Regions from separate parts of the Desulfosporosinus burensis genome, predicted to be linked through region 1. Evidence: riboswitches for the same ligand, from Rfam matches in the RefSeq annotation. Region 1 holds a riboswitch; each other region holds the start of a gene.
What was found. Region 1 has a riboswitch for cobalamin ahead of ACYQ3Q_RS11900 (cob(I)yrinic acid a,c-diamide adenosyltransferase). Riboswitches for the same ligand answer to the same signal wherever they lie in the genome.

Region 1 (8,974 bases):
AATGATTATTTGATGAAACCTTTTGATATTGAAGAACTGCTTATCACGGTCTTTAAGGCCTTTGAAGTAGAAAGACTACGTGAGCAGGTAGACTATCTTAAAGGGGAGGTCCAAAGTAATGGCTGGCAAATGGTTGTGGACAGTGAAGCAATGCAAAAGGTTAGGCACTTAGTGGAGCGAGTCGCTCTCACGCCAGCTACGGTACTTATTCAAGGGGAATCGGGTACGGGGAAGGAATTGGTAGCCAATGCGATACAACCTTAAGAAAAAATTGTGAAGACATTGAGCTAGTTCCTTTCAGTATAAATTTTGAAATATATCTGATTGTTCTTAGGTTGCACCCACATCAATCGCTTAAGATCTAAGCTTGAAAATCAGCTTGGTTATGAGGACTTTATCCAAACGGTTAGAGGGGTGGGTTACAAATTCGAATTAAGTGGTCAATAAGAAATAGCTTAGTAAACAAGCTTTGGTTGGCAATTGTGCTTATAGTACTAGGGGTTTTTCTATTTTTAGTAGTGATACAAGCACAACAGATTAAATCTGTCATCTATGATCAACACGCCCAGCTTTTCATCAATGAGGCGGAAGAGGTCGTCTTAATTTTTAATAAGTATGAAGATACAGAGAGCATCGCTATCGACAAAAGGTTGGAGATCTTAGCTAAGGTATTAAGTGCTAAAACTGCAATCCTGGATACAGATGGAAACATCTTGTATGGTCAACCGGCCAATGATCAGTCGCCGAGCAATTTGCTTTTAGAGCCTGGTTTTAAAGAGAGAGTCCTCGGTGGTGAAAATGTTGTATTCTCCGGTAAGATCAGGGGAATCAGTGAAGAGATGTTTCTTGTGGCTGTTCCTTTAAAAAAGGATAAGCAGATTATTGGGTTGGTGGTTATTTTCAGTCCTCTAGAAAGCATGAAGCATCATGTTAACAACATTTGGGGAATTGCTCTGATAGGAACGTTGATCGGGATCTTTTTAGCGACCGTGTTAAGTATGCTTGTATCCCGAAAGATGATAAGGCCCCTTGAAAAAATGGAAGAAACTGCACGCCGTATTGCAGAAGGTGAGTTTGGCAGGCAAATTGAGGTTACCTCCGATGATGAAGTAGGGCGGCTTGCGCGCTCGTTTAATCGCATGTCAAGTCAGCTTAGCGAAAAAATTGAGGCTATCGAGAGAATTGATCGTTTAAGGCAGGAACTACTATCTGATGTTTCACATGAGTTGCGCACGCCCTTAACGGTTATCCAGGGCTTTTCGGAGGCAGTGTTGGATGGGCTAGTTAAGTCAAAGGAACAGGAGCAACTCTATCTGAATAACATTATTGACGAATCCCAGCGTCTCAGACGCCTAGTCGATGAGTTACTCGACTTAAAAGGAATGGAAGCCACTAAAACCTTTGATGAAATGGAATATGTAATCATGAATAAACTTGTTCAAATTACCGTTGAGCGCTTAAAACATATGGCCAATTCTAAAGAAATTAATTTAACGCTAATTGCGCCAGAGCAAACTATTATCGTACGGGGAAACATTGATCGCCTTAAACAGGTTCTTACGAATTTATTGGACAATGCTATTAACCATTCAGAAGTGGGTGGTGAAGTAAGTGTAACGTTGGGTATGAAGAATAGGCATGCTTTTATAGCCGTAAAAAATGCCGGACTTGGCATTCCCCGGGAAGAACTGTCAAATATTTGGGAAAGGTTTTACAAGGTCGATAAATCTAGATCGAGGCGTGGAACCGGCACGGGCTTAGGACTTTCTATTGTTAAAAAAATAATTGAAATGCATGACGGAAAAGTATCAGTTGAAAGTGAACCCGATCATGGAGCAGTTTTCACCATTTACTTGCCAGCTGCTGAACAAGCATAATTTAAGTTTAACTCAACGATGTTATAAACAAAAAGAAAGGGTTGTGGAAGAAAGCCTCGATCAAGTTATTGCAGATGTTCAAAAGAACACTAATCCCAATGCAAAATCTGGGGCTGCCGTGGTGATGGATGTAAATTCACGACACTTGACGATGTATCGCTTTTGTGATACATTTAATTTGCAAATTTAATAGATGAGCAAGGGATTTTTCTTAACCGAAAAATCATAACAGGGAAGCCGGTTTAAATCCGGCGCGGTCCCGCCACTGTAAAGGGGAGTTTGTGCCACATCCACTGAGGAAACTTGGGAAGGAGGCACTAAACGAGGAACCTGAGCCAGGAGACCTGATTGCTCATATGCTTTACTCACGATGGATGGGTGGCAGGAATTATTTAATTCAGCCCTTCATGTTTTGGAGGGCTTTATATATTTTTATGGGTACAAATTTGGTTTCCCGAGGGAAACTGACCTAAGGGTAAAAGTCTTGTTCAAGCGGGATCTGCTTTCAAAAATGCGAATGCGACTTGAAAGCGGAAGAGAACGCGCCGTCCGAGACAACCGATTCATTGCTGTCTTTATGATTAGTGATGTGAGGTTGTCTCTTTATTTTTTTAGTGAGAGTGGAGGGAGAAATAAGCATGCAACAAGGGCTCATCCATATTTATACTGGTGCAGGGAAAGGGAAGACGACAGCGGCAGTCGGGTTGGGAATCAGGGCGTATGGGCAGGGACTTAAGGTCCTCATGGTTCAATTTTTAAAGGGATGGGCCACGGGAGAAATGAAAGTCATCGCTAGTTTAGGACCGTGCTTTCAGCTCTTTCAATACAAAGAGAATGACAAATTCACTTGGGGAATGGCAGATGAAGAAATGGAAGGAATAAAAGGAGAAATGCGGATTGGACTAAACCTACTATTGAGGCTGTCCTGAGCGGTGAATGGGATTTGATTATCATGGACGAGATTATGGCCGCTGTGAATAGCGGGTTTCTGCCTCTGGAGGAAGTAGTCGAGATAGTTAAGATCAAGCCGCAAAAATTGGAACTCGTTCTGACAGGGCGAGATGCCCCATCAAAGCTGATCGAGTTAGCTGATTACGTCTCGGAAATAACTGCCCGCAAGCATCCCCTGGAAAAAGGTATAATGGCGCGAGAGGGAATAGAGTATTAGGTTGTCTCTTTATATTTAATGAAAGAGGTCGATGATGATACGTATCTTCATAATGATAAAACAGATCAGTTTATTAATAGCCTACGTTTTGGCTATCTATATCGTCTTTCCTGATAATGCTTATGGCATGCATATCATGGAAGGATTCTTACCTTTCAATTGGGCCGCCTTCTGGTGGCTGGCCATGATTCCGTTTGTTATCGCTGGAGTACGTTCCATTAAGAAAACAGTAACACTCCACCCCAGTTTAAAAATGTTGCTCGGTATGGCCGGAGCTTTTGCGTTTGTTTTGTCAGCTTTGAAAATTCTGTCCGTAACGGGTAGTTGTTCGCACCCGACAGGAGTAGGTCTAGGTACCATACTATTCGGACCTACTGCGATGACCGTCTTGGGAATGATTGTCTTAATCTTTCAGGCACTTCTACTCGCTCATGGCGGAATAACGACCCTAGGGGCAAACACGTTTTCTATGGGAATTGTTGGCCCTTTTGTCTCTTACGGTATTTATAAAGGCTCCAAGAAACTGAAACTCCCCTATGGCTATCTGTGTTCATGTCAGCTACAATAGGTGATCTGATGACTTACATTACAACATCCTTCCAACTGGGGCTAGCATTTCCCGCAGCTTCGGGCGGAGTAATGGCTTCCGTACTAAAATTCATGAGCATTTTTGCGTTCACTCAAGTCCCCTTAGCCATAAGCGAAGGTATCCTCACCGTTATGGTCATTAATATCCTTAGTGCTTACAATCAAAAAGAGTTGGGATTTTTAGGCGTATTTACTGGGAAAGAATTACCCACCAGAAAACAGGGGGTGAAGGCATGAAACTGATGACTAAGAATGGGCTTTTACTAGTTCTGGTTGTTGTACTGTCTTTTGCTCCGCTTTTTATAGCGCGCGATGCGAAATTTGCCGGAGCTGATGATAAAGCATCAACAGCGATCAGTACGTTCAACCCCAATTATCAACCTTGGTTTAAACCCTTGTGGGAACCACCGAGCGGAGAAGTTGCATCGTTCTTGTTTGCCTTGCAGGCCGCGCTGGGAAGCGGTTTCGTCTTTTATTATATCGGGTATTCGAAAGGAAATAGAAAGAGAGATCAGACGTGATTGACATAGATAGTTACGCCTATAGCAATAATCTAAAAGCCGTTCACCCTTCGGAAAAGTCTCTTTTTGCCATGATGACCATGGTAATGTGTCTAACGGCTCCCACGGTCATTACCCCTCTGATTGTCTTAGCTTTAATGGCCGCGGGGATAGTCATCAAAGCAGGCATCCCCGCCCAAGTTTTTGTCAAGCTGATGCTTGTTCCGCTTTCGTTTCTCCTGATCAGCGTTTTAACGATTGCTTTTTCAGTCTCGTCCAATCCTTCGGGATTTTGGCTAGCTCAAACCATGTATGGTCTAACAGTAGGTATACACTACCCAGATCTGATCACAGCAGTTCATCTCTTTCTTAGATCGCTCGGAGCAGTTTCTTGTCTTTACTTTCTGGCCCTAACCACTCCAATGACGGAGCTCATTACCGTACTCAATAAAATGAGGGTTCCTGTGATTATCACCGAATTGATGGTGCTCATTTATCGTTTTATCTTTGTCTTTATGGAAACAGCCACCACGATTCGTCGGGCCCAGCTTTCTCGTTCAGGCTATGTCTCTATGAAAAGTTCTTATCGTTCGTTGAGTCGGCTCTTTTCAGCTCTGTTAGGGAAAGTTTTTGTGAAATCCCAAGAACTTTACAATGCCCTGGCTGCGCGGTGTTACTCTGGAGAGATTAAGGTACTTACCGAGAAACGTCCTGTTAGCCCCAAAAATTATCTTATTATCACTGGATTGGAGATTCCTTTAATCTTATTGAATTTATTTTGGAGGTAATACGTTTGTCAGAACTCATACTTGAAGCCGTTGATTTGGATTATTCTTATCCAGATGGCACAAAGGCATTGCGAAATATGAATTTGCATGTTCAAAAGGGAGAAAAACTAGCCATTCTGGGATCGAACGGAGCTGGAAAATCCACTTTATTTATGCAATTTAACGGGATTTATCGTCCTAATTCAGGTTCTATAAAGTACCAAGGACAAGATATTTCCTATAAAAACAAGGCCCTGATCGAATTACGCAAGAAGGTGGGAATTGTCTTTCAAGATCCGGATAGTCAGTTGTTTTCTGCTAGTGTGTATCAGGATATCTCGTTTGGTCCTCTCAATCTGGGACTTGCGGAAGAAGAAGTGAAAGAGAGAGTTAAACAAGCCCTGACAGATACGGAAACCACAGACCTTGAAGACAAGCCAACTCATTTATTAAGTTACGGTCAGAAAAAGCGTGTTTCTATCGCGGGCGTTCTGGCGATGGAACCAGAGGTAATTATTTTTGATGAACCAACCGCCGGGCTGGATCCTCGTCACTCCCAGGAGTTCATGCAGCTTCTGGAAAGGTTGAGTATTGAGGGTAAAATGATTATCCTATCGACTCATGATGTCGATTTAGCCTATTCCTGGTCCAACAGGTTAGTTATTATGTCTAGTGGAGAAATCATTGCTCAAGGAGCACCTGGTGAACTATTCCTGCGTCCTGAACTTATTGAACGTGCTGATTTGGCCCTTCCTTGGCTGATAGAAATGCATTGTGGGTTGGTGGAAAAAGGTTGGTTACCGCCCTCTACTCCTTTGCCGAAAACAAGGGAAGATTTGTTGAGGAGCATTCCGGCAAAGAACGATACATTGGATTAAACTTGACAAGAGGAAATAAAAATGAAGAACAGAACTATACACATGGCCATTCTGATAATGAAATACCAAAAAATGGCGATCACTCCCATACTCATGAACACGAATTTATAATTCATGTACACCAACGTACTCCCGACATTTACCATAGACATGTACATTGAAATATACAAAGTTGTCTTATATCCCATACACATGAGGATTGTCTATTAGAGTTACACTTGTTGTAATAAAGGCTATGGAGGCTAACAAAAATGATCATACTTTTAGGAGAAACGGCGGCGGCGCGTGAGATTAGTAAATGCCTCGATAGTAGAGGGCTGGAGTTTATGCGTTTGCAAACCTGGACAGAAAAGACCTGTTTGAAGGTGCCTTCATTAATCCTTGATGCCAGCCCTCCTTCCAGCAGTGCAAAGTTGGCCCCTTTACGCCAATGGTGTGAGCAACAGGGCATTCCTTATCTTAGGCTTGAAAGACCAGAGACTGTCATTCCAGACAGCTTATTAATATATCCTGTTTGTACTTGGGAGGAAGCTTTGCTCCAGTTAGAACAGCGAGTCGGTGCAATGCATAAAGCGAAAGGACGAATAGTGACGATTTTCGTGACGACGGGAAGCCACCAAATGGAGAGCATCGTACAAGCTACCTTTGCTCGCTATGCTCGTTTAGTTGTTAGGGTTCTTCCAGAAGGACGCTTAGTCCAAAAATGTCAAGATATGGGCATTTCGCCAAGGGATATAGTAGCAATGCAAGGGCAATTTTCGAAAGACATCAACAAGGCGCTATTTAAATTCTATGGAGCAGATATTCTATTAACCAGAGATAGTGGGTCTGCCGGTGGGACAGATACGAAAATCTCGGCAGCCTTAGAGTTGGGGATCGAGACAGTCCTTGTGAAAAGAAGCAAGACGAAAGCTGGTTTGACTGTGAATAATGTTAAAGAATTACTGGATTGGGTGGATACAAATAACTCGAAATGGATTCCTAACGCCTAAGGTTCAAACGTCGGAGGATTTTTAGGCTATGGATAATGATACTCCTTGGTGTAATCCCTGCCATTCCTCATGAGGTTACCCAAGGCTTGGACTGCAAGTCCTGTCATGAAAGCGGGGCCAATGGTGCAAAGATATCAAAGCATCTAGACCGGCCAAACTGTACCAGCTGTCATAAAATCAAGCAGTAAGTTAAGACTGATAGGCCTTCCACCGAAGAGGGATAAGAGCAAATAGTGGTACGGCCCTATCACTGATCGTGATAGGGCTATACACGTTTATTTGATTTATGCTATATTAAATGAGATATTCTTTTTAAGGGGCCAATTAATTATCACGAAAAAGGTTTATTCTGATTAAAATAAGGCGGATGAAATATGGCTTTGGGAACAACGATCCGGGATTTTCGCAAACAAAGAGGGTTCACACTTCAAGTGCTTTCAGATCAGTTGGGAGTCTCTTGTTCGTTTTTGAGTGCAGTTGAGCGAGGGGTAAAGAAACCATCGGTAGCAATGGTTAAGAAACTTTCCGACGTCCTAAATATTTCTCCCACCTATCTTTTTGGGATTAGTACGGAAAAGGTCTGCGGTGAAAAAATAAGCTTTATTCGCAGGGGACGAAGCTTAACGATTGAAGAACTCAGTGAACTTTCGGGAATTTCGCCAGAGCGCATTCAGGCCTATGAAGAGGGGATCGAGGAACCTGACTTAGAGACGTTAGATCGTTTGGGTGAGGCCTTGAGTGTCACAGTGCGATATTTTTTGGAGAAATCGGCAGATGCGCTTTCGATGGGGGAACGTGTGCGTCGTGAACGGGAAAAACAAGGGCTTACTGGAGTTGCTTTGGCAGATCGAGCTGAAATAACTCCTGCAATGGTTAGTCAGATTGAGAATAATCAGGCCGAGCCATCCTTAGATACATTGGAAAATGTAGCTAAGGCTTTAGGAGTATCGGTTTGTTATTTTCTCTTAGAACAAGAAGATGTGGATAACCTAGTCGCCTCGTTAAATACCGATGTTTTGTCTCTCTTGGGAGATCCAAGGGTACAATCAGTCCTTCGGGCAGTTAGGGATTTGGGAGCAGGAGATTTAAAATTTATTCTTAATTTTATTCAGTTCTATAAACGGAATCGATCACTTTTGGATTAAGCACTTTCTCTAATCCGCTCAAGCAACATGAGAATTTATTTCCTCTTGAGTTCCTAACTCGGGAGGTCTATTTTTTTGTATGAGGGCAGAGAAAACATAAATTTATTTAATTAGCGGGAAGGAATCAAAGAAATGATGTCGAAGTAGTTAGCGATGTTAAAAATAAGTTCATTTAATTTGAACTAATGGTTCAAAAATAGGGTGTTAAAGGAAGGGGTAGATTGGTGGAAATAAGCACACATTGAGGATTGCTTATTATTTTTTTAAACATTTATTAAGTATTTGTGTAAAATATTTAATCTGGTGAAGCGGTAAATTGAAAGGAGCACAATAAAATGAAACAAAACCTAACAATGGTTCAAATGTCCAAAATTCAGGAGATATTTAGTGATCGAGTGCGCTTTAATAGAGTTGAAAGAGTGGTTTACTCGCATGATATGGGGATCATGCCTGAACAAATTCGGGCAATGATTGGATGTACTCCGGATGGCGTTGTTCAACCCACAAGTGTGGGTGAAGTTATAGCGTTTGCCAAACTCGCTAAGGAAGAAAAAATTCCCGTTGTACCCAGAGGTGCAGGAACTGCAGGGTTTGGAGGCAGTGTTCCGGTAAAGGCCGGAATTGTTGTGGACTTCGTCAGAATGAACAAGATCCTAGATATTAATACGGAAAACATGACGGCTACGGTTGAACCTGGCGTAATCTGGAGCAATTTGGAGAAGGAGTTAAGCAATCGCGGATTAACATTGCGGTCGTTTCCCTCGAGTTCAAACAGTTCGACAGTTGCTGGTTGGGTTGCTCAGGGAGGGAGCGGGTATGGCAGTTATGAATTTGGTGACTGTCTTCAGAATATCGTTTCGTTGGAGATGGTGTTACCCAATGGCCAATTAAACACGTTTGTTGGCGAGGATTTGTTCCAGGTTTACAGTTTATGCGGTATCACGGGATTGATTGTGAGCGTTACAGTTCGGGCACGGGAAAAAGATGAAGAGAGTGTGATCCTCTCGGCATTTCCGAACATGCAAAGCGCTTCTGGATTCTTGAAAGCCCTCTCGGAGA
Region 2 (8,974 bases), on a different contig from region 1:
TAGTCCTTGAAGCAGTCTAGGCATACTTTTTTGCCGTCATTAATTCGAATCTTATGCTCTGGAGTACCTTCTCCACAATTCTCACAAATTACGGTTGTAAAGATTCTTGCCTTTTCGGGCAACTCAAACGACGGCTTGGAGAAATTAAAGAGTTCTTCTGCAGGTGAGTTCAGAAGGTATTCTTGGCGCTGCTGGCGATCCATTTCCTCGTTTATTGGTTTTATTATCATTCTCAGGCTTTCACCATTTGACCTGTTATAAAAGCTGAAGGCCATTTTGCCTGTGCCTTTATACAAGAGGTTCCCTTTCCCAAAAGTACAGCCCGTAATTACCTGTACGGCATCGACTCCGCAGGCATCGTTTTCGGTGACACATACAATTTCTTCATCCGAAGAAAACCGAATGCCCATTTTTTTGATCGCGGCCTCACAGGCTTTATAGCCAATCGCCAGTCCTGGGCATTCGTGCCCATGGAATTCCACTGCTTTTTCCCACCTTGTTTTCTCTCTACACATACAATTAATCCCCCTTTTTTAGAAAAAATCAAAAAAAGACCAAAGAAAACTGACTATCAAAAGTCAGACCTCCATGGTCTTGGCAACACCTTCATGGTCCTGCGGGCTATGATTATGTATTTTATTCTACAATATTTCATGAATTCCTGCTAGATATATGCCCGAAATGAATAAATTAACTCCAATCTTTATGGTTCCAGTAAACTTATACAGTCCAAAAAGTTAGATAAAGCAGGGATTCCTCAATTTTTGTAGAAGTAGCAATAATAACGAAATAATTTAAAAATTTGACCATGGAGGTCTGGCTTCAATACGAAAGTCAACTTCATGGTCTTTTTTTACTAAATTTGGGAATGAAAGAAAGATATTTCATTTTCACATGAAGGAGGCATGACATGTGAGTCGCCAAGACAAGCTACAGGAGATGGAAAAGCGAAGGCAAGTACTACAGGATGCGCGAGAAGAAATCTTAGGGAAATTTATATCAGAAAGGGAACAGCGCTCTCAGTGGCTGGTTAAGCTTATGGATATTGATGACGAGCTCGAAGAATTATCCCGTCAGCAAAGCAAATTGATCAGATGAGCATATGTTTTCGGCTAACAAACGGAGTCTAAAAAAAGTAAGAAAAAGAAGGAATTCTTAAATTCATGTAGAAGAACCATAGATTAATAAATAATGGAAAAATTTGACCATGGAGGTCTGGCTTCAATACAGAAGCCAGCTTCGTGGTCTCTTTTTTTACTAAAATGAGGGAGTGGATGAAAAGATGGAGGAACAAGTGAAGAGGGATTGGGAACGTTGTGTAGCGTTTCACGGGCATATTTGCCCTGGTTTGGCGATCGGTTTCCAGGCCGCGCAGATCGCTTTAAAGGTGCTTCCTTCCTTAGCGGGGGAGCCGTACAATCCGAAAAGCGGGATAGTAAGCATCGTACAAAACGATACTTGTGGAGTGGATGCTGTGCAGATGTTACTTTCAAGCACATTTGGCAAAGGAAATCTTATGTTCTTGGATCATGGGAAGCAAGTTTTTAGTTTCATACGCCGTCAGGATGGGCGTGGTGTTCGTGTTGCCCTGAAGCATGGGACTATGGAGAATGAACGGCATCAAGCTTTACGGGCCAAAGTGATGGATAACACTGCAAGCTCAGCTGAGTCTGAGGAATTTTATAAGCTGCACGGAGAGATTTCGATGCACCTAGTGGAGACTCCGTCAGAAGAGCATTTTGTCTGGCGGGAAATCGCATATGACCTACCCCATGGTCCTAAACTCAATCCAACGGTGCAATGTGCTTTCTGCGGTGAGGGAGTAATGGAACAGCGGGCGAGTGTTCGTGATGGGCATATTGCCTGTCCGGAATGTGTGGAACCATACGAGTCGCGAGTCCTCGTATTAAATAAATAAAAAGACACACAGAATACTTTGGCATGTTTAGATACTACCTTCGATAGGTCTGTTAAAACATGCTATGCGAGCAATAGTAGTGGGACAACGTCGTTTGACGAGAATCTATACCGTTCGTTAACTATGCTGGGCATGATCCTTGAGGGAAAATATTGTGCTGCTTTCAAGGAATAAAGTTAGCATCCTTTCCTCATACTACGATTAATGTAGAAAGGATTGGTGAAATTTTATGAGTTGTTCAAGTATAAAACATCGCTATGAACAAATGAAGGGCCAGGGGGATATTCACTTCATAGATGCTTTGACTCTTTATAGTGACCTCAAGGGGTCACTGGATGCCCATAATCTAGAAATAAAAGAGTTGCAAAAAAGTAATGATAAAACTAGCATTCAGCATTTACAAAACCATATTACAGAGGGGAACCAATTGTTATCAGAGTTCGAGAACATGACTCTTCACTAAACAATAGTAAACTGAAAAAGCAGTACATAACTATTTACTCAAACCAACACCCTAGGCTACAAAAAGTTGCCCAGGGTGTTGGTTTGTATTAAATTGCCCCTCAAAGCAATGGTGCGTGAAATTGACGGTTAAGGGGAGAGAAAAAATGGCGAGCAGCCTAGTTCTGAGGATGTGCTAGATGTCGGAGATATGCATAAAGGGTTCTCCTCTACGTTATATTATTGTAAATCTTTTCTAAAATAATACGGTGGTTGAGAAGAGTCATGTCTTTAATTCTGGCTTTAATAAACATTTGTTTTCCGAAGATATCTACGAGTTTAAGGCCATCTTCATAGGGCTCGATGGTATCAACGGACTTCATGAGCATCACTTCGTTTTCTCCATCTTTGAGAAAGGCATTTGATTCACACATTGCAGTTAGCTCCTTCTTTTAAGAATTATCAAAGCTTTACCAGAACAAGTTCATAAGAAATGCCTGGGAAAGGTTCATTTTAAGTTAGGGTCAGACCCAATGATATCGTGACGGTCAGATCAGAATATCATTGGGTCTGAAGTTGATAGTATTCCGTAAGGATCCAAACTTTCCTTAGGGATTATGAGTTGACATTTTCGCACGTAAGATGCAGGAAGATTTTGAAGGTATTTTGGAACGTGGAATTCATTCCATTACAAACTATGGAAAAACATCTGGCATGGGCTCATATGCCTATAATCACCTCCTTTGTAAAATGAAAAAGACCATGGAAAGAATGACCAGACTTAATGTCAAGTCAAGACCTCCATGGTCTCTTTTTTTCATAATGAATATTTGGCTATGTTAATAGTATTCTACACAAAAGTGTTAAACCCTTCTGCGTTTTTTATTTTTTTTATGACGTTTTTAATAGGTTTATACCCATGATGGATATTCCTGACGGTCGCACCACTGTAAGCGGGGAGTTTCACTTTTAGTAGACACTGGGTGTTGTGCCTGGTGCCCGTTGGTCGGCACTTGACTGTGTATTGCCTTTGTGATACATTTAATTTGCAAATTTAATAGATGAGCAAGCGATTTTTCTTAGCCGAAAAATCATAACAGGGAAGCCGGTGTAAATCCGGCGCGGTCCCGCCACTGTAACGGGGAGTTTGTGCCACATCCACTGAGGAGACTTGGGAAGGAGGCACTAAACGAGGAACCTGAGCCAGGAGACCTGATTGCTCATATGCTTTACTCACGATGGATGGGTGGCAGGAATTATTTAATTCAGCCCTTCATATTTTGGAGGGCTTTATATATTTTTATGTGTACATAAATGGTTTCCCGAGGGAAACTGACCTGTAGGGTAAATGTCTTGTTCAAGCGGGATCAGCTTTCAAAAATGCGAATGCGACTTGAAAGCGGAGGAGAACGCGCCGTCCGAGACAACCGATACATTGCTGTCTTCAGGATTAGTGATGTGAGGTTGTCTCTTTATTTTTTATTAGGAGTGGAATATCGCTGGATTCTATAAAAACTAAATACTTAGAAAATTTAGGTACCGAAGTTTGAGAACCTCGGTTTAAAAGGGAAGCAGGTGTAATTCCTGCATGGTCCCGCCGCTGTGATGGGGAAATGTTTCATTTATACCACTGGTTGAGTCTGGGAAGGTATGAAACATTGATGATCCAGAGTCAGAAGACCTGCCTGAATACTACACGCCAATAACTCTACGAGCGATAGAGGAGGTATTATTAGTGCTGAACAAATGTTTATCAGTATTTTTAGCCTCTTGACCAATCGGTTGAGAGGCTTTTTGCGTCGAGTGGCTTATTCCGGAAGGAGGTGAAATAGATGTTAATTCTTAGTTTGTTGGTGGCCCTTCTCATTTTAAGCATCAAAACAGGGTTAGTTTTAGGGTCTTCCTGGTTGACCATACCTAAAATTTCTGGTTATGCAACAATTTTTGGCAGTTCTGTTGTTTTGTTAAGTTATATTTTTAACGGGAAATATCAGCTTATTGGACATTTTATTGACAAATATACATTTGCTTTTGCATGCATAACAGGTTTACTTTTCCTTTACTTAGGGTTAGAACATACTTCTGAAACAGAAACCCCTGGGAAAAAACAAAAAATTAGTTATTGGCTGGGTTTTTTACCATGTCCCTTTTGTGTTGGAGCACTGGTTATATCTGTGATTTATACGGCAGGTGGTTTAAAGGTACCTTTGTATGCTGTATCTATCGCTACAGGTATTGCATTTTCTTTAGGTATAGTCTTGGTAAGCTGGATTTTACGTAGATTTTTGACCCGATTTAATTTTGGCGTAGCTAGTTTTTTTCATCAAGGGTTATTGTTTTTAGGTGTTTTTACGTTGTTATCTGCTTTTTTAATTCCTAACATTGTGGCAACCATGCAAGACACATTTATACCGATGGTATTATGTTCCAAAAAAGAATTACTCTTATCTGTAGTTGGATTTTTTGTTCTTTTTACGTTGGGGTTTGGCAAAGAAATGTTAACCCGTTTCAATAGTTTAAGTTGGAGGAGATGATTAGGAAATGGCTATGGTTGGTTCCCAGTATTTGAATCAAATTATGCATATTATTTCCCAAAGTTTAATGATACCTTGTTATGCTTTTTTACTTTATTTTGTAGTGACAGCTGTAATCGAGACAGGTGCCCTGATCGGGGAAAAGTTTGGGGAGAAAAAAATACATCAGTTTAAAACAAAAGAGTTTTTGAGTAAATTACCAGAAACCCATAACATTGAGCTTTATGTGGAAAATAGCGAATTGCCTATTAAACTAAAAAAAGTTGTCACAGAATTCCTAACCTTAGCTTCCGCAGAAGGAGCTCGTCAACGGATAGTTGCTCAAAATCTCTTATGTGAGCAAGAAGATTTAATTGCTAAAAGAACCGAAAAAACAGACTTGATTTCTAAAATGGGTCCTTTGTTGGGTTTAATGGGTACTTTGATTCCTTTAGGACCAGGTTTGGTAGGCTTGGGTAAAGGAGATTTTAACATGCTGGCCCAGTACCTGATTGTTTCTTTTGATGCCACCATTATTGGTGTTTTTGCCGGCAGTTTAGCCTTTACCATATCCAAGGTGCGTCGGCGCTGGTATGGACGTTACTTGAATAATTTGGATACAATTCTAGAAACAATTATTGAGGTGAGAGAGTATGTTTCGCAAACGGGGAAGAAAGTTGCAATCGGAGGAAGAATTTGATCCATTAAGCAGTTTGGCTAATCTAGCGGATGTTATGTTTGTTTTTAGCGTAGGTTTACTAGTTGCGTTAGTTAATGTTTATAATGTCAGTCCTACTAGTGGTAGTGCCGGTAAACCAAAACAAGCTATTATTGATGTAAAACAAGGAAAAGAAATGGAAAGCTTACCGCAAGTTGACTCAAAAACAGGGAGCGGCTTTGAAGAAATGGGGACTGTGTTTAAAGACCCTAAAACAGGTAAGTTAATTATGGTGCAACCGGTAGATGAAGGTAAATAAGAACACGGGGGAGAGGGAAAAGGAGCATGCTAAGAAAGAACACGCTAAGTAGGTATCGAAAACCTTTTGCGATTTTGATGTTGTTTATGATGTGTTTAAGTCTTTTATCACCTATTGTTAATGCTGAGGATCATAGTGTAGGTAAGATTGAGCTAGACAACAGCAGCGTAAAAATAACAGTTGGATCTAGTAAAACTGTACAGGCTACCGTTTATAACCAGCTTGGTGAAATAATGACCGGGCAGACAGTGACTTGGAGCAGCGACAAAACCGAGATTACTACAGTGGACCAAAATGGATTAGTGGAAGCTATTGGTGAGGGCACGGCTACAGTTACAGCATCTTGTGACGGGGTAGAAGCCGTATGTGAAGTTACGGTAGAAGAGGCAAAGGTAACTAAGATTGAGTTAGATAACAGCAGTGTAAAAATAGTCGTTGGAGCTAATAAAACTGTTCTTGCAACCGTTTATAATCAATTAGATGAAATAATGACCGGGCAGACAGTAACTTGGAGTAGCAACAAGCCAGAAGTAGCGACAGTGGATGAGAATGGACTGGTTACGGCAGTTAGTGTCGGGATAACAACGATTACTGTCGTTTGTTCCGAGATCAGTATTCAGTGTCAAGTTGAGGTGTTTAATGGTTATCCTACAAATGTGGTGATCATTACAGGTTCAAAACCTCTTGTGTCACCGCTTGTGGAGGCTTACCATAACCTGACGGAGAAAAGAAACCCGCCCTACCAGTTTGGATTGAGAATTTTTTCTGCAGATGATTTAGCTTCCAATACGGCTAAAGTGCAGCAAGCGGTGCAAAATGCAGATGTCGTATTAGTGCAAATGATTTCAGATACGAGAACAGAGGACTTTCATACTATTTTAAGTGACAGTTGGGAGGCAGAATGGAAAAATGGGAAGGCACCTGCAATCTTTACCCAAGGTTGCACGGAGGGTTTCGCAATAAATATTGTTAAAGACTTACCGATCCAAGCAAATATTAATAAGGACGATTTGACGGCACTGACAAACTATATTAGTGCAAGAGGTACAGATAACTGTGAGCGTTTATTGTTATTCTTAGCTTCTAAATACGGAGAAGGAGATGTGACGACAGCCGAGGATTTAACTCCCATTGGGAGTAGAGGGACGTTCGCTTACCATCCTGATGCCCAGGGTAATGGGACATTTTTAAATCCAGAGGATTATTATAACTGGTATACAAGCCGATCTGGATATGATCCCTCAGCACCTTGGGTTGGCATTATGGATTACGATTCTGCTTATATCGATGGGGATTATGACTTAACGACAGAACTATTAAAATCGTTGGAAAAGAAAGGTAATAATGTTGTTTTAATATTTACCCCTTCGAGTAAAAAAAATGACTCTGTGCGTAGTTACTTTTACAGAGATTTAAATGGAGACGGGAAGAAAGAACCGGCAATAGATACCTTCATCTGTCCGATGGGTTTTGCCTTTGACTCAAAAAATCAACAAAATACCATAGATTTATTTAAAGAAATGAATGTACCTGTTTTAGCGCCAATTTATGCGAGTGATTTAGAAAAATGGGAAAGTGATCCAGCAGGCACTTCCAGCAGCATATATTGGAATGTAGCCATGCCTGAGCTGGACGGCCGAATTGAACCAGTATTAATGGGGGGGTATAAGACTTTAAATGTCGATGAAGCAACAGGCGCAATTATCAATAAAAAAGTTGCCATACCTGACCGAATAGAACGGGTGGCAGGAAGGGCGACAAATTGGGCTAAACTACACAAGATGGAGAATCAGGATAAGAAAGTAGCGATTATTTATTATAACCATGATGGTGGTAAAGATGGCATTGGGGCTTCTTATTTAAATGTACCAAGGAGTTTAACAGAAATATTAAAGGCTTTTAAAAATAATGATTATACTGTGAACCAAGATGGTTCGTTAAGCAGTGAAGGAGAAATCACCGAAGAAAAGGTTTTTAATGAGATGTTTAACAAAGGACGTAATATTGGCGGTTGGGCGCCTGGTGAACTGGAAAAATTCGCTGCCCAAGAGGGAATCATCAAAATTAGCTTGGACAAATATCTTAGCTGGTACTACCAGCTTCCTGTCGGGCTGCGTGAAGCAGTGGAAAAGGATTGGGGAGCTGCTCCCGGAAAAGTCATGGTACAGGATGAGCAAATAATTATCCCGGGTGTTATCAATGGTAATGTTTTCTTTGGACCGCAGCCCATGCGAGGGTGGGGAGAGGATGTAACTAAAATTACCCATTCACCAACTTTACCTCCAAGCCACCAATACTTGGCCTTTTATTGGTGGTTGCAACATGAGTTTAAAGCAGATGCGGCAATACACTTGGGAACCCATGGTACGGCAGAATGGTTACCGGGAAAATCTGTCGGCTTATCAGGAGAAGATTGGCCAGATATTGTGCAAGGGGATATGCCAAATATTTATCCTTATATCGTAAATAACCCTGGCGAAGGAACTCAAGCCAAAAGAAGAGGGTATGCGGTACTGATAGACCATTTGACGTCAGCTCTAGTGAATACAGAACTTTATGGTAATCTTAGAGAACTTCATGATCTAGCCAATGAATATGATACTGCAGTTGTGAATAACTTACCTGCTGAAGATATCGAAAAGATTAAAGTCAAGGTAAAAATATTAGTGGTAAATGAAGGAGTAGGGGAAAAGGTTGGGGTTAGTGCCGATGATCTCGATAAAAATTTTGATTCATCGTTAGAAAAATGTAAACAATATTTGGATGACTTAGAAGCAGATGTGACTCCTTTAGGTTTGCATACCTTTGGGGTGCCGCCTCAAGGAGACGCTTTTGAAGGCATGGTCAAAGCCATTGTAAATTATGATCCAGCAACCCGCAGCGCTTTGGAAGCAGAGATCCGAGCTAATTTGCAGAATACCACACAAGAAATGGACATGCTTCTTTTAGCGCTTAATGCCGGTTATATTCCTCCTAATGCTGGTAATGATCCAGTGCGAGATCCAAGTGTAATGCCAACGGGAAAAAATTTGGTGTCTTTTGATCCACGTAAAGTTCCAGATAAAACAGCATGGGTAATTGGTAAAAAATGTGCAGATGACTTATTGGCTGCTTATTATGCGAAG
Region 3 (4,520 bases), on a different contig from region 1:
TGGGTATTTCTATCCCCTATCTGACATAGTCATATCAAGGATGGGGGTGGGTTGGTGCAGTTCAATATTTACCAATTATTTGTTTCAACATTTATAATTCATATAATCGATACGTTTGCCTACTCTGTGCGGCTTAATTCTGTTAAAAGTCGGCAATTCGCCTTATCAAATACCCTCTTTAACTTATTCTATCTAATCTCTCTTACAGCACATACATTGCAAGCTCCTTTGTTTGGAGGTTTGATGGATAGTTCCATTAATCAAACTATCGACCCTCTTCCTGCCATACGCAAGATCATTTGGGTAGCGACGGTAGGAACTTTTTTTGGCATAGTATTAACTCCCACTTTTTTAAATTTTTTTTCCGGAGCTGTAAAAAATCTTGAACGGTCTGGGTCTGTACCATTTGTTGTAATGGACGCTTTGAAATTTCGCAGTATCCGTAGATTTATTGAGAATGTTACTTTACCTTCAAAAAAGATGGTAAATAATCTGCCGTTTAAGAGAATACCTATTCAATTAATAGCTCTCAATTCTCTTGTCACCGGAATCTACACCATAGGGGTGATGTCAGCTTATTATGCTGCTTTACTTGTTGATGCTCAGCATCGCTTAGCGGCTTCAGCTTCGGCAGGAGTAATTAACAGTGCAGCAAATATTATATTTATGCTCTTTGTTGACCCTAAATCTTCTATCATTACTGATCAGGCTTTAAAGGGGAATCGTCCCTATGAAGATGTCAAAGCGCTTGTCGTTATGTTGATGAGCGCCAAGCTAATAGGAACCCTAATGGGACAATTGTTCCTTATCCCAGTGGCCCATGTCATTGCAAATATTTATAAGTGATAGTGTGCGACTGAAAGCCTTGATACAGACGGATTAATGTCATCTACATTTTGTACTATTCGTATCCACCCAATCCAGTAATTCCTGGACATTATTTACAATTAAACCATTATTCGTCTTGGTTCTTTTCACGAGGACTGTCTCTATCCCCAATTCTAAGGCTGCTGAGATCTTCGTATCTGTCCCACCGGCAGACCCACTATCTCTGGTTAATAAAATATCTGCTCCATAGAATTTAAATAGCGCCTTGTTGATCTCTTTAGAAAATTGCCCTTGCATAGCTACGATATCCCTAGGCGAAATGCCCATCATTTGGCATTTTTGGACTAAGCGCCCTTCTGGAAGTACCCTAACAACTAAACGAGCAGAGCGAGCAAAGGTGCTTTGCACAATGCTTTCCAGTTGGTGGCTGCCCGTCGTCACGAAAATCGTTACTATTCGTTTTTTTGCTTCATGAATTGCACCGGCTCGCAATTCTAACTGAAGCAGAGCTTCCTCCCACGTACAAACTGGATATATTAATAAGCTGTCTGGAATGACAGTCTCTGGTCTTTCTAACCTAAGATAAGGAATGCCCTGTTGCTCAGACCATTGGCGTAAAGAGGCCAACTTTACACTGCTGGAAGGATGGCTGGCATCAAGAATTAAGGAAGGAGTCTGCAAAAATACCTTGCCCTTCCAAGTAAGTATTCGTTTAAACTCAATCCCCCTATGTTGAAGACACTCACTGATTTCACGCGCTGCCGCCGTTTCTCCCAATAACATGATCATTTTTGTTAGCCTCCAAAGCCGTTATAAAAACAAGTGTAATTCTATAAATCCTAATGTGTATGGGATAAAACTCGGGCGGGGAAGCCGGAAATGGCCACCCGCCCTATGGGTTTGAAATTGATATTGGTATCACTACGTTGGCGTTCATCTGATCAATCTCTTGACTGGAGAGATTGATGATCAGCTTTGTGTCTACCCTTCGAATAACCTAAGTAATAAAAGACGAATCCGCTTCCAAGCGCAGCCTGCAAGGCAAACAAAAACGATTCAACTTCTCCGCTCGGAGGTTCCCAAAAGGACTCAAACCAAGGTGTGTAATCGGCGTTGAACTCACTTATCGCATCGGATGCCTGAGCATCAGCACCAGCGAATTCGGCATCACGCGCTATATAAAGTGGGAAAAAGGCCAATATAGCAACAAATACTAGGATTATAATGTTTTTAGTAAAGAGTTTCATGCTTTCACCCCCCGCTTAATGGAGGATAACGCTTTGCCTGTAAAGGCAGTTAAAACCTGCAACTCTTTTTGACTATAAGCAGTGAGGATATTAAATACCATTACCGTAAGTAGACCTTCACTAATGGCTAAAGGAATCTGAGTGAACGCAAAAATGCTCATGAATTTGAGTACAGAAGCCATTACTCCGCCTGATGCCGCGGGAAAAGCTAGCCCCAACTGAATGGAGGTTGTAACGTAGGTCATTAGATCCCCTAACGTTGCCGCCATGAAAATCGAGAGCCATTGGGGAGCGCCCAGCTTTTTTAAGCCTCTGTAGATACCGTAAGAGACAAAAGGGCCAACGATCCCCATAGAAAACGTGTTTGCGCCTAAGGTCGTTATTCCTCCATGAGCCAGTAAAAGTGCTTGGAATATCAAGACAATCATTCCTAAAACGGTCATCGCCGCAGGTCCAAACAGAATGGTACCTAAACCCACGCCTGTCGGGTGAGAGCAACTACCAGTTACTGACGGAATTTTCAGAGCAGACAAAACAAAAGCAAAGGCTCCTGCCATACCGAGCAGCATCTTTAAATTAGGGTAGAGTGTCACCGTTTTTTTAATGGAACGTACCCCCGCAATAACAAAAGGAATCATAGCGATCCACCAAAAGGCAGCCCAGTTGAAAGGCAAGAAACCTTCCATAATATGCATACCATAGGCATTATCGGGAAAGACGATGTAGATAGCCAAAACGTAGGCTATTAATAAACTGATCCGCTTAATCATACGTTGATTCATAATAATCATCGACCCCTTTCAATCTATTGTCAAACCTAGCCTTCACTGAAACTCCGCTCTTACATTTTCCCTCCACTCCTATAAAAAATAAAGAGACAACCTCACATCACTCATCATAAAGACAGCAATGTATCGGTTGTCTCGGACGGCGCGTTCTCCTCCACTTTCAAGTCGCATTCGCATTTTTGAAAGCAGATCCCGCTTGAACAAGACGTTTACCCTGCAGGTCGGTTTCCCTCGAGAAACCTATTATGTACACTTAACAATATATAAAAGCCCTCCAAAATATGAAGGACCTAACTAACCAAGTCCCTCCACCCATCCATCGTGAGTAAAGCATATGAGCAATCAGGTCTCCTGGCTCAGGTTCCTCGTTTAGTGCCTCCTTCCCAAGTTTCCTCAGTGGATGTGGCACAAACTCCCCTTTACAGTGGCGGGACCGCGCCGGATTTAAACCGGCTTCCCTGTTATGATTTCTCGGCTAAGAAAAATCGCTTGCTCATCTATTAAATTTGTTAATTAAATGTATCACAAAAGCAATCCATGGTCAATACTCTATTCCCTCTCGCGCCATGATGCCCTTTTTCATGGGATGTTTGCAGGCAGTTATTTCCGAGACATAATCAGCTAACTCGATCAGCTTTGATGGGGCATCCCGCCCTGTCAGAACGAGTTCCAATTTTAGTGGCTTGGTCTTAACAAGCTCGACTACTTCCTCTAGAGGCAGAAACCCGCCATTCACAGCGGCCATAATCTCGTCCATGATGATCAAATCCCATTCTCCGCTCATGACGGCCTCAATAGTATAGTTCAGACCAATTCGCATTTCTCCTTTTATTCCTCCCATTTCTTCATCTGTCATTCCCCAAGTGAATTTGTCATTCTCTTTGTATTAAAGGAGTTGAAAGCACGGTCCTAAGCTGGCGATGACCTTCATTTCTCCCGTAGTCCATCCTTTTAAAAATTGAACCATGAGGACCTTAAGTCCCTGTCCATACGCCCTGATCCCCAATCCGACTGCTGCTGTCGTCTTCCCTTTCCCTGCACCAGTATAAATATGGATAAGCCCTAGTTGCATGCTTATTTCTCCTCCCGCTTAAAATTATTGCCTCACGGCACTCGCCGAGGCGGTTAGGACAAAGGCACTACATCACCCAGTACATCATTACTTAGCCGACTTCAAATCCTCGAAAAGAGAAGGACAAATTCTTTTCAGACCACCAAGTCAATCTCTTCAAATCCGGCTTGTTCCTGGATATTATTTTAAAATCCGTGCTTCTGCAGCTCTGCACCACGTAATTTGAAGCAATTTCGAAATCTAACATAATGCTTGGTATATCATCTGCTTCGAGTTCAGGGCAAAGTGTTGTCCTGAACTCATGAACAAGTCCGCTATTTTTAATAACTTCCACACTTTCTCGAATTGACGATAACTCCAACTGGCTTGTCCCTGTAATTCTTTCATATTTGTTGAGCGGAGCCTTTAAGTCCATAGCGATAAAATCCAGCAGATGGTCATCAATCAACGCTCTCAAGATACCTGAATTTGTTCCGTTTGTGTCAAGCTTTACGAGTAAACTCATTGCTTTCAATTCTTCGATAAAAACGTGAAGATACTTTTGCAACGTCGGCTCTCCGCCGCTTATAACCACTGCATCGATCA
Region 4 (8,974 bases), on a different contig from region 1:
TCATACCTTTTAGTATCCAACATAGCCAGACGGTATGATGTTCCCTCTGCTGGCGTCGCCTCTAAATTGTAGACGTTTCCGGTCTCATGTTGAAATTTAACCAGCAGCTCTCTCAAATAGTTCATGACACTAACCGAAAACTCCCGCCCTTCTTCAGTTTCAATTCCTTTTCCCATGAAATTCAGTAACGCCTCATTCATGCCGACGATACCGATCGTACTGAAATGATTGTGCCAATAATGCCCAGTCCGCTCCTTTGAATGTCTCAAATAATAGCATGAATAGGGATACAGTCCCCTTTCTGACTGCTGCTCAATAATTTTCCGCTTGATTTCCAAGGCCGTGCGCCCGATTTCCGCCATTTGTTTCAGACGTTCCATAAATTCCTGTTTTGTCTTGGATAGATACGCTAATCTGGGCAGGTTAATTGTAAATACACCGATTGATCCTGTGAGAGGATTGCTTCCGAACAAACCCCCACCTCTTTTTCTAAGTTCACCGGTATCAAGCCTTAACCGGCAGCACATGGATACGGCATCTTCGGGAGACAGCTCTGAGTTGACATAATTAGCGAAATAAGGAATTCCATACTTACAAGTAATTCTCATAAAGGCATCCGCTACAGGACTCTCCCAATCAAAGTCTTTGGTAATGTTAAGGGTTGGAATTGGGAACGTAAACACTCTTCCCTTGGAATCTCCTTCCAGCATCACTTCACAGAACGCTAAGTTGAACATATCCAGCTCGTCCTGAAAATCTCCATATTTATCCTTAGTATAGGTTCCGCCAATCATGACCTGCTCATCTCTCAAGGTAGCAGGTACCTTTATATCAAAGGTAAGGTTGGAGAAGGGGCACTGAAATCCGACCCTCGTGGGAACATTGATGTTAAAAACAAATTCTTGCAAGCACTGTTTGACTTGGGTAAAGGTCAATTGATCATTCCGTATAAACGGCGCACAATAGGTGTCAAAACTTGACCAAGCCTGTGCTCCGGCAGTTTCTCCTTGTGTCGTAAAGGTAGAATTGACGATTTGCCCAAGGAAAGACCGTAAATGTTTGGCTGGGCCGCTTTCTACCTTGCCAGGTACTCCTCCGAATCCGTCAAGAAGGAGCTGTCTCAAATCCCATCCTGCACAATAGGGTCCAAAAAAGCCCAGGTCATGGATGTGGCAGTCTCCGCTTTCATGCGCCTCTCGAACTTCCTGAGGATAGATTTCATAAAGCCAATACTTTTTGGTAAAGACTTCTCGTATGTAATTGTTTAAACCATTAACACTTTTTTGTGTGTTCGCATTCTCACTAATTTGCCAGTCCTTATCTCCTAAGTAGTCGGAAAACATTCCAATGGTCGCTCCAATAAGAGCATCCATCTCACGGGTGCTTTTCCTTTTCTGACGATAAAGTATGAATGCTTTGGCTGTTTTGGCATGTCCGTTTTCTATGAGGACTTTTTCGACGAGATCTTGGATCGATTCTACATCCGGTTGCTTGTCCCAATAATCTCTATTTAAGACATCGACAACCTGTCTGCCTATTTCCTCAGCACGCTCATAGTCCGATCCTCCACAAGCTGTAGCGGCTTTAAAAATTGCATTCATGATTTTCTCTTGCTTAAAAGCCTCAATTCTCCCATTACGTTTAATAATTCCTGTTAACATCGGTTGAATAACCTCCAATTTTTTCAAATTACTAATTTTCCAATTAGAAAAGCCCCTTGACGATGAGCGCCAAGAGGCTATGTATTTCCCTGAATACAACAGTTACTTATGGAACCCCCCTATCGCTCGTAGAGTCATTGGTTCATTAACAAAGGCAGGTCTTCTGACTTAGGTTCATTAATGCTTCACGCCTTCCCGGTATGTACCAGTGGCCAATAGTATGAAACATCTCCCCATTACAGTGGCGGGACCGTGCAGGCCTTTAACCTGCTTCCCTTTTAAGCTGTACTCTTAGTACTTGCACCTTTATTTTCCAATATTCAATTGTTATCATGTTATCGTATATTAACCTAATGTGTCAACCATGAAGTTTAATAACGACTTTAGGAGCAAACACGTTTTCCATGGGGATAACTATTAAAAACTCATAAAAAAATAAAAAACGCAGAAGGGATTAACACTTTTATGTAGAATACTATTAACATAGGCAACTATTCATTATGAAAAAAGAGACCATGGAGGTCTTGACCTGGCATTAAGTCTGGTCATTATTTCCATGGTCTTTTTCATTTTTCAAAGGAGGTGATTATTGGCATATGAGCCCATGCCAGCTGTCTTCCCATAGTTTGTAAAGTAATGAATTCGACGTTCCAAAACGCCTTCAAAATCTTCCTGCATCTTACGTGCGAAAATGTCAACTCATAATCCATAAGGAAAGTTTGGATCCTTACGGAATACTAACAACTTCAGACCTAAAGATATTCTGATCTGACCGTCAAGATATCATTGGGTCTGACCCTAACAGAAAATGATCCTGTCCTAGGCAACTGCTTATGAACTTGTTCTGGTATAGGCTTTTATAATTCATAAAAGAAGGAGCGAACTGTGATGTGTGAATCGAATGCTTTTCTCAAAGATGGAGAAAACGAAGTGATGCTCATGAAGTCCGTTGATACCATCGAGCCCTTTGAAGATGGTCTTAAACTCGTAGATATCTTTGGAAAACAAATGTTTATTAAAGCCAGAATAAAAGACATGACCCTTCTCAACCACCGTATTATCTTAGAAAAGATTTAACCAACACCCTAGGCAACTTTTTGTAGCCTAGGGTGTTGGTTCGTATTATATAGTTATGTACTGCTTTTTCAGTTTACTATTGTTTAGTGCAGAGTCATGGTCTCGAACTCTGATAACAATTGGTTCCCCTCTGTAATATGGTTTTGTAAATGCTAAATGCTAGTTTGATCATTACTTTTTTGCAACTCTTTTATTTCTAAATTATGGGCATCCAGTGACCCCTTGAGGTCACTATAAAGAGTCAAAGCATCTATGAAGTGAATACCCCCCTGGCCCTTCATTTGTTCATAGCGATGTTTTATACTTGAACAACTCATAAAATTTCGCCAACCCTTTCTACATTAATCGTAGTATGAGGAAAGGATGCTAACTTTATTCCTTGAAAGCAGCACAATATTTTCCTTCAAGGAGTATTACTTTCTATCTTCTGAAAACCAATGCTGCGAAAAGCCTGGGGCTTCTTAATATTCAAATTTTAAATAAATTGGAATAGTTGTTGCATTATTAACATTATAATAATATTATATCACTGTATTACTATAGCGTTATGATAAGAAGGAGGGATAAAACAGATTTAAACTTTTAATATTCCGAACTCTGATTCTATAAAAAGGAGGAAGTAAAATGGATAGTAAAAAAGGCATTATTTTTACGGGAGCAGTCATTGGGATTCTTGCTGTCATCCTAGTTCGCTTTGGTAATCCTGTGAACATGGGAATTTGTATCGCGTGCTTTATTCGGGACACAACGGGAGCCTTGGGATTACATCGCGCAGACGTTGTTCAGTACATACGTCCGGAAATTATCGGGATTGTCCTGGGAGCCTTTCTGATGACATTTGCTAAAAAAGAGTTTGATGTTCGAGGAGGCTCATCCCCTTTCATTCGATTTATTCTTGGTTTTGTAGTTATGATTGGTGCTTTAATGTTTTTAGGTTGTCCCCTCCGCATGGTCTTAAGGCTTGGGGGCGGTGACCTTAATGTCCTGTTTGGCCTAGCTGGTTTTGCAGCTGGGATTATCGTTGGCATTGTTTTCTTAAAAAGTGGGTTTAGTCTTAAGAGAACTTATAAACTGTCCAAACTAGAAGGTTACCTTTTTCCAATGATTAATGTCGGGCTTTTTGTCCTTCTCCTTGTAGCACCTGCCTTTATCTTCTTTAGTACCAAAGGTCCAGGAGCTGGGCATGCGCCAGTGTGGATTGCTCTTGCTGCAGGATTGATCGTCGGGGTCTTAGTACAACGAACAAGGTTATGCATGGTAGGTGGTATTCGAGATGCTATTCTTTTTAAAGATACTTATTTAATTTTAGGATTTATCTCAATCATTGTTTTTGCAAGCTTGGGAAATTTATACTTTGGTTTTTATAAACTCGGTTTTACTGGCCAATCCGTTGCACATGTTGATGGGTTATGGAATTTTCTAGGCATGGCACTCGCAGGATGGGGTTCTGTGCTTCTGGGAGGGTGCCCCTTAAGACAACTTATTCTAGCCGCTGAAGGAAATGTTGATTCTGTCATAACTGTTTTAGGGATGTCTGCTGGAGCTGCCTTTGCTCATAACTTTTCCCTTGCCGCAAGTGCTCAAGGTCCTTCCCCTAACGGAAAAATCGCGGTACTCATTGGTTTTGCTCTCTTACTTATAATTGCTTATTTCAACCTAGAAAAAGATGTGAAAGCAACTGTACAAGGAGGTGTTAAGATTGGCGCAAATTGATACAAGAGGAATGTCCTGTCCCCAACCAGTACTTATGACCAAGAAGGCGCTGGAAGTATGTTCGACTGAAGTAACTGTTCTAGTTGACAGCAAAACAGCAAAACTAAATGTGGAAAGATACTTGAACTTAACAGGCTACACTATTAATACTGTCGAACTCGATGGCGACACTAATACCTTTGAAATATCCGCGAAGAAATAGTATTATGAACTATATTGTGTTATTCTACACAAATTCTTCTGCTATAAAATTTGCAAAATTTATAAAAAAATCCAACTATATAGGAGAATTAATCCCTTTACCCCGCAAGTTGACTTCCAGTTGTGGTATGGGTGTAAAATTTCACTTTACCAGCGATCTTTCCGCGATTATTTCTGACGAAATCGAGAAGATTTATGCTGTTGAAGGGAATCAGTACAAATTAGTTTATCGTGCTGAGGAGTGAACTCAATAATTGTAAGAGCTTCGTTAAGCGACGAAGCTCTTATAAAAGGAATGGTGTCATGGACGGATTATACTTAGATAATGCAGCCACTTCTTTCCCTAAGGCTCCTGGTGTGGCTGATGCCGTAGCTGGATTTCTAACCAATAGTGGCTGTAATATTAACCGAGGGCTTTACACGGCATCATTTGAAGCTGCCAACATTGTCTATGAAACACGGGAACTTCTGTGTAGCCTGTTTAATTTTCCTAAACCAGAAAACGTGATTTTTACTAAAAATATTACAGAAAGTCTTAATGTTATCCTCAAAGGGTTATTGAAACCGGGAGATCATGTGATTGTTTCTTCCATGGAACATAACGCAGTTATGCGTCCCCTAGCTTCATTGGCTGAAAAAGGGGTTGAACTATCAACGGTTCTCTGTAATACCAAAGGGGAACTTCGCACCAGTGACTTATGCCTCCATATTAGGTCTAATACAAAAGCGGTTATTATGACGCATGCTTCCAATGTCAGTGGAACGATATTACCTTTAGAAGAAGTCGGCAAACTATGCCAGGAGCATAATCTGTTTTTTATCATTGATTGCGCACAGACAGCTGGTTTCTTAACCATAGACTTTATTAGACTAAAGGCCGATGCGTTAGCTTTTACAGGCCATAAAGGTCTCTTAGGACCCCAAGGAATAGGCGGCTTTTACCTTAACGATAAATTAGCCTCTCTGGTTGAACCCTTGATCGAAGGGGGAACAGGGAGCGCATCAGAGAGTGTTCTTCAACCAAATTATATGCCCGATCATTTTGAAGCGGGCACATTAAACTTGCCAGGTATTTACGGGCTTAATGCCTCACTTAAATACTTAAGCGCGGAAGGCATTACTACTATTAGAGAAAAAGAGCTTAATCTTGTTCACAGGTTTATACAAAATGTGCAAACTATTCCTGGTATTCAGCTCATTGGCCCCGACCAAAAACAAGACCGAACAGGGATTGCTTCTCTTAACTTTTTGAATCACGATAATGCAGAAGTTAGCTATCAATTATTTAAGGACTTTGGGATCATGACCCGTTGCGGCCTTCATTGTGCTCCAGCAGCCCATCACACGCTTGGTACGTTTCCGCATGGAACGATACGCTTTAGTTTCAGTCATTTTAATTCAATTCAGGATGTGGACTGTGTGATTAATTCATTAAGAAAGAACTTTTAGTATTTTATCGACAAATAATCTGCCCCAGGCAAGAGCCCTGATGCAGATTATTTTTTTTATTTCCAGAGATGCTGAACTCGGTTTAGTTGAATAATCCGGTTGAATTACTATCTTAACAGAACCTCGGGTTCCTGGGCCAAGGCCCTAGCAATGACGACTTTCTGCAGTTCCCCTCCGCTCAGTTCATCTAAGTAGCGAAGAGCAAATTCCCCCAGACCTGTTTTTGTTAATATTCCTTGCACCAACGCCAAATCCGACGCTGTCGCCTCCCACTTGATGTAGGGTTTGCGACCCAAGAGCACAGCGTCAAAGACGGTCTGACGGTTGCTCTCGTAGTTTTGCGCGACATACGCCATTTTAAGGGCTATTGCCAAGCGACTAAGCTTAGACACTTCCTGCCCCTCCAATAAGATACTTCCCTTTTTCGGTAATAAAATCTTGTTCAAGGTCTTGAGCAGCGTCGATTTTCCAGCGCCATTGTTCCCGAGGATTGATAGGAATTCCCCCCTCAGTACAGTAAAGCCTACATTCTCTAATATTGTTCGGCTACCATATCTAAATTCGATCCCATTCACTGATAAGATCATCGTAACTTAGACCCCCTCACCAGAAGATAGAGAAATAGTGGGGCCCCGAGAAAGGAAGTGACTGCCCCAACAGGCAAAACCACGGGCGCAATAATCCGCCTAGACAGGGTATCCGCAGCCAGAAGGAGCAAGGCACCCATCACCCCAGAAGCTGGAATAAGGAAGCGATTGTCCCCACCAATCAAGCGCTTCACGAGGTGTGGAGCCACTAGACCAATGAAGGCGATGATTCCCAAGAAGGAAACGACGGTGGCTGTAATCAAAGAGGCAAAAAACATCCCCCACTGTCTTGTTCTTTCCACGTTGACACCTAGGCCCTTGGCCGTTTCAGCCCCACTGTCCAGGGCATTGTAACTCCAAGATGCCCGCCCAATGTCGCCGAACGTCCAAAAGACGACGGCAGCTACATTAACATCATTGGTGAAATACTGCAAAAGCATAGTAGCTGCCGAAAAGAGAGATCCTAAAGCGACCCCAGCTAACACCATAGACTCCGGTGACACCCCCTTATATTGAGCCAGAAAGAGAATGATCATGGTCGTAAGCATTGCCGCTACGAAGGCTGTAATAGTGACAATATATGGGTTATTAATCAGCAACGCTCCTCCGCCTGTACTTGGAGTACTACCTGCTCCCCAGCCGATGATGGCTAACGCCGCCCCAAAGGCTGCGCCTTGAGCAATACCGAGGGTACTCGGAGATGCTAAGGGATTTCGAAGGATATTTTGCATGACCGCACCCGCCACCGCCAAACCTATCCCAGCGACCATCGCTGCCAACACCCTGGGCAAGCGGATTGACCAAATGATGATCTGAGAATGCCCCGGTACATTGCCGGGTTTTTCTTATAGTCCTCCGTAACTAACGCATACCCGCCTTCATCAAGGAACAAGATATCCGGATCCCAGCTGATGAGTTTCTCTTTGTCGTATTGTTCCACACACTCCGGACAGGCGATGCGCCCATCACGAACACTTGCACGCTGTTCCATTACACCCTCCCCGCAGAATGCACATTGCACCGATGGATTAAGTTTAGGGCCATGGGGCAGGTCATATGTGATTTCTCGCCAGACAAAATGCTCTTCTGGCGGAGCTTTTACTAGGTGCATGGAAATCTCTCCATGCACCTAGTAAAATTTCTCCGACTCAGCTGGGGTTGCCCTAACATTTTTTCAGGCTCATTAGGAGACCAAAATCATTAGTTCCGGAAATACTCCCCCATATGCTCCAATCAGTTTTAAGCATCTCTTATTATTTTGTTGGCATACCTAAGATAGTACTGGTAAGGTATTTTGTATACGAATGCCGTGGTTCCATGAAAATCTGTTGCTTGCTCCCTGTTTCTACCAGCTTTCCCTGATACATCACCGCAACTCGGTCGCTTACCGCTTGAACTACCTCTAAATCATGGGAGATAAAAAGCATGCCTATTGTATGCTCCTGCTGGAGTTTTTTTATCAAGCTCAAGATCTGGGCCTGCACGGAAACATCCAGCATGGAAGTGGGTTCATCTGCGACAATAAATTTAGGCTTAAGGGTCAGCACTCTGGCTATAGCGACACGCTGAGCCTGTCCTCCGCTGAGTTCGTGTGGGTAACGCTCCAAGTGTTCCTCTGAAAGACCCACCTCGTCCAGCAATTGCCTTACCCTTACCTTTTCCTCTGCCTTGCTTTTTACTAGCTTATACAGTTGCAGCGGTTCTGCCAGAGATTCCGCTATTTTCATACGAGGATGTAAGGATTGCTGAGGCTGCTGGAACACAATCTGCATCTCTCTTCTGAATTTCAAGAGCGCTGCTTGTGACATTCCTGTTAATTCCTGGCCTTCAAAGCGCACACTTCCGGATGTCGGCTGGATAAGCATCAGCAGGAGCCTAGCTACCGTAGATTTTCCACACCCGCTTTCTCCCACAAGCCCCAGCGTTTCTCCCTGTTGGACGCAGAAGTTGACCTCGTCGACGGCCTTGACCCCGCTTTTATTAAAGATTCCGACACTATACTCTTTGACAAGGTCTTTAACTTCGATCAGCATAAAAGCACCTCACATAATGGTTTACTCCAGTTTCTGTTATTTCCGGATGAAGCGAAGCACATTTAGGACAGGCCACTCGGCATCTGGGTTGAAACCTGCATCCTGGGGGAAGCAAGGAAAGGCTGGGACTGAAACCAGAAATAGGCTTAAAGCCTCTTCCTGGCAAAGAATCGATGAGGGATTGAGTGTAAGGGTGCCTGGGCTTTCTCAATATACCGGAAGATGAACCCATTTCCACGATTTCTCCAGCATA

Region 2: it holds a riboswitch for cobalamin, as region 1 does, so the genes downstream of both, ACYQ3Q_RS26535 (DUF2162 family putative transporter) here and ACYQ3Q_RS11900 (cob(I)yrinic acid a,c-diamide adenosyltransferase) in region 1, are expected to answer to the same signal.
Region 3: it holds a riboswitch for cobalamin, as region 1 does, so the genes downstream of both, ACYQ3Q_RS23160 (energy-coupling factor ABC transporter permease) here and ACYQ3Q_RS11900 (cob(I)yrinic acid a,c-diamide adenosyltransferase) in region 1, are expected to answer to the same signal.
Region 4: it holds a riboswitch for cobalamin, as region 1 does, so the genes downstream of both, ACYQ3Q_RS23175 (ribonucleoside triphosphate reductase) here and ACYQ3Q_RS11900 (cob(I)yrinic acid a,c-diamide adenosyltransferase) in region 1, are expected to answer to the same signal.

What each region holds. Positions count from the first base shown of each region.
Region 1 is NZ_BAAHYN010000006.1:90,372-99,345, forward strand. It holds gene ACYQ3Q_RS11885 (sigma 54-interacting transcriptional regulator) at 13-264, shown strand; partial or broken gene ACYQ3Q_RS11890 (winged helix-turn-helix domain-containing protein) at 340-447, shown strand; gene ACYQ3Q_RS11895 (sensor histidine kinase) at 483-1,877, shown strand; cobalamin riboswitch at 2,060-2,243, shown strand; gene ACYQ3Q_RS11900 (cob(I)yrinic acid a,c-diamide adenosyltransferase) at 2,516-2,806, shown strand; gene ACYQ3Q_RS11905 (cob(I)yrinic acid a,c-diamide adenosyltransferase) at 2,830-3,045, shown strand; partial or broken gene ACYQ3Q_RS11910 (energy-coupling factor ABC transporter permease) at 3,098-3,870, shown strand; gene ACYQ3Q_RS11915 (energy-coupling factor ABC transporter substrate-binding protein) at 3,867-4,154, shown strand; gene cbiQ (cobalt ECF transporter T component CbiQ) at 4,151-4,921, shown strand; gene ACYQ3Q_RS11925 (energy-coupling factor ABC transporter ATP-binding protein) at 4,927-5,778, shown strand; gene ACYQ3Q_RS11930 (precorrin-6A/cobalt-precorrin-6A reductase) at 6,030-6,770, shown strand; gene ACYQ3Q_RS11935 (helix-turn-helix domain-containing protein) at 7,145-7,915, shown strand; gene ACYQ3Q_RS11940 (FAD-binding and (Fe-S)-binding domain-containing protein) at 8,251-8,974, shown strand, end outside.
Region 2 is NZ_BAAHYN010000023.1:12,589-21,562, reverse strand. It holds gene ACYQ3Q_RS26560 (FmdE family protein) at 1-515, opposite strand, end outside; gene ACYQ3Q_RS26555 (hypothetical protein) at 913-1,098, shown strand; gene ACYQ3Q_RS26550 (FmdE family protein) at 1,283-1,918, shown strand; gene ACYQ3Q_RS26545 (CooT family nickel-binding protein) at 2,590-2,793, opposite strand; gene ACYQ3Q_RS26540 (hypothetical protein) at 3,002-3,202, shown strand; cobalamin riboswitch at 3,410-3,593, shown strand; cobalamin riboswitch at 3,877-4,062, shown strand; gene ACYQ3Q_RS26535 (DUF2162 family putative transporter) at 4,192-4,893, shown strand; gene ACYQ3Q_RS26530 (MotA/TolQ/ExbB proton channel family protein) at 4,901-5,572, shown strand; gene ACYQ3Q_RS26525 (DUF2149 domain-containing protein) at 5,550-5,849, shown strand; gene ACYQ3Q_RS26520 (cobaltochelatase subunit CobN) at 5,927-8,974, shown strand, end outside.
Region 3 is NZ_BAAHYN010000015.1:90,175-94,694, forward strand. It holds gene ACYQ3Q_RS23145 (lipid II flippase Amj family protein) at 55-846, shown strand; gene ACYQ3Q_RS23150 (precorrin-6A/cobalt-precorrin-6A reductase) at 886-1,617, opposite strand; gene ACYQ3Q_RS23155 (energy-coupling factor ABC transporter substrate-binding protein) at 1,770-2,075, opposite strand; gene ACYQ3Q_RS23160 (energy-coupling factor ABC transporter permease) at 2,072-2,857, opposite strand; cobalamin riboswitch at 3,188-3,371, opposite strand; partial or broken gene ACYQ3Q_RS23165 (cob(I)yrinic acid a,c-diamide adenosyltransferase) at 3,405-3,935, opposite strand; gene ACYQ3Q_RS23170 (anaerobic ribonucleoside-triphosphate reductase activating protein) at 4,027-4,520, opposite strand, start outside.
Region 4 is NZ_BAAHYN010000015.1:95,311-104,284, forward strand. It holds gene ACYQ3Q_RS23175 (ribonucleoside triphosphate reductase) at 1-1,661, opposite strand, end outside; cobalamin riboswitch at 1,798-1,984, opposite strand; partial or broken gene ACYQ3Q_RS23180 (hypothetical protein) at 2,277-2,369, opposite strand; gene ACYQ3Q_RS23185 (CooT family nickel-binding protein) at 2,550-2,738, shown strand; gene yedE (YedE family putative selenium transporter) at 3,363-4,451, shown strand; gene ACYQ3Q_RS23195 (sulfurtransferase TusA family protein) at 4,429-4,653, shown strand; gene ACYQ3Q_RS23200 (putative Se/S carrier protein) at 4,658-4,897, shown strand; gene ACYQ3Q_RS23205 (aminotransferase class V-fold PLP-dependent enzyme) at 4,956-6,101, shown strand; gene ACYQ3Q_RS23210 (ABC transporter ATP-binding protein) at 6,209-6,688, opposite strand; partial or broken gene ACYQ3Q_RS23215 (FecCD family ABC transporter permease) at 6,685-7,524, opposite strand; gene ACYQ3Q_RS23220 (hypothetical protein) at 7,443-7,799, opposite strand; gene ACYQ3Q_RS23225 (ATP-binding cassette domain-containing protein) at 7,942-8,721, opposite strand; gene ACYQ3Q_RS23230 (ABC transporter ATP-binding protein) at 8,705-8,974, opposite strand, start outside.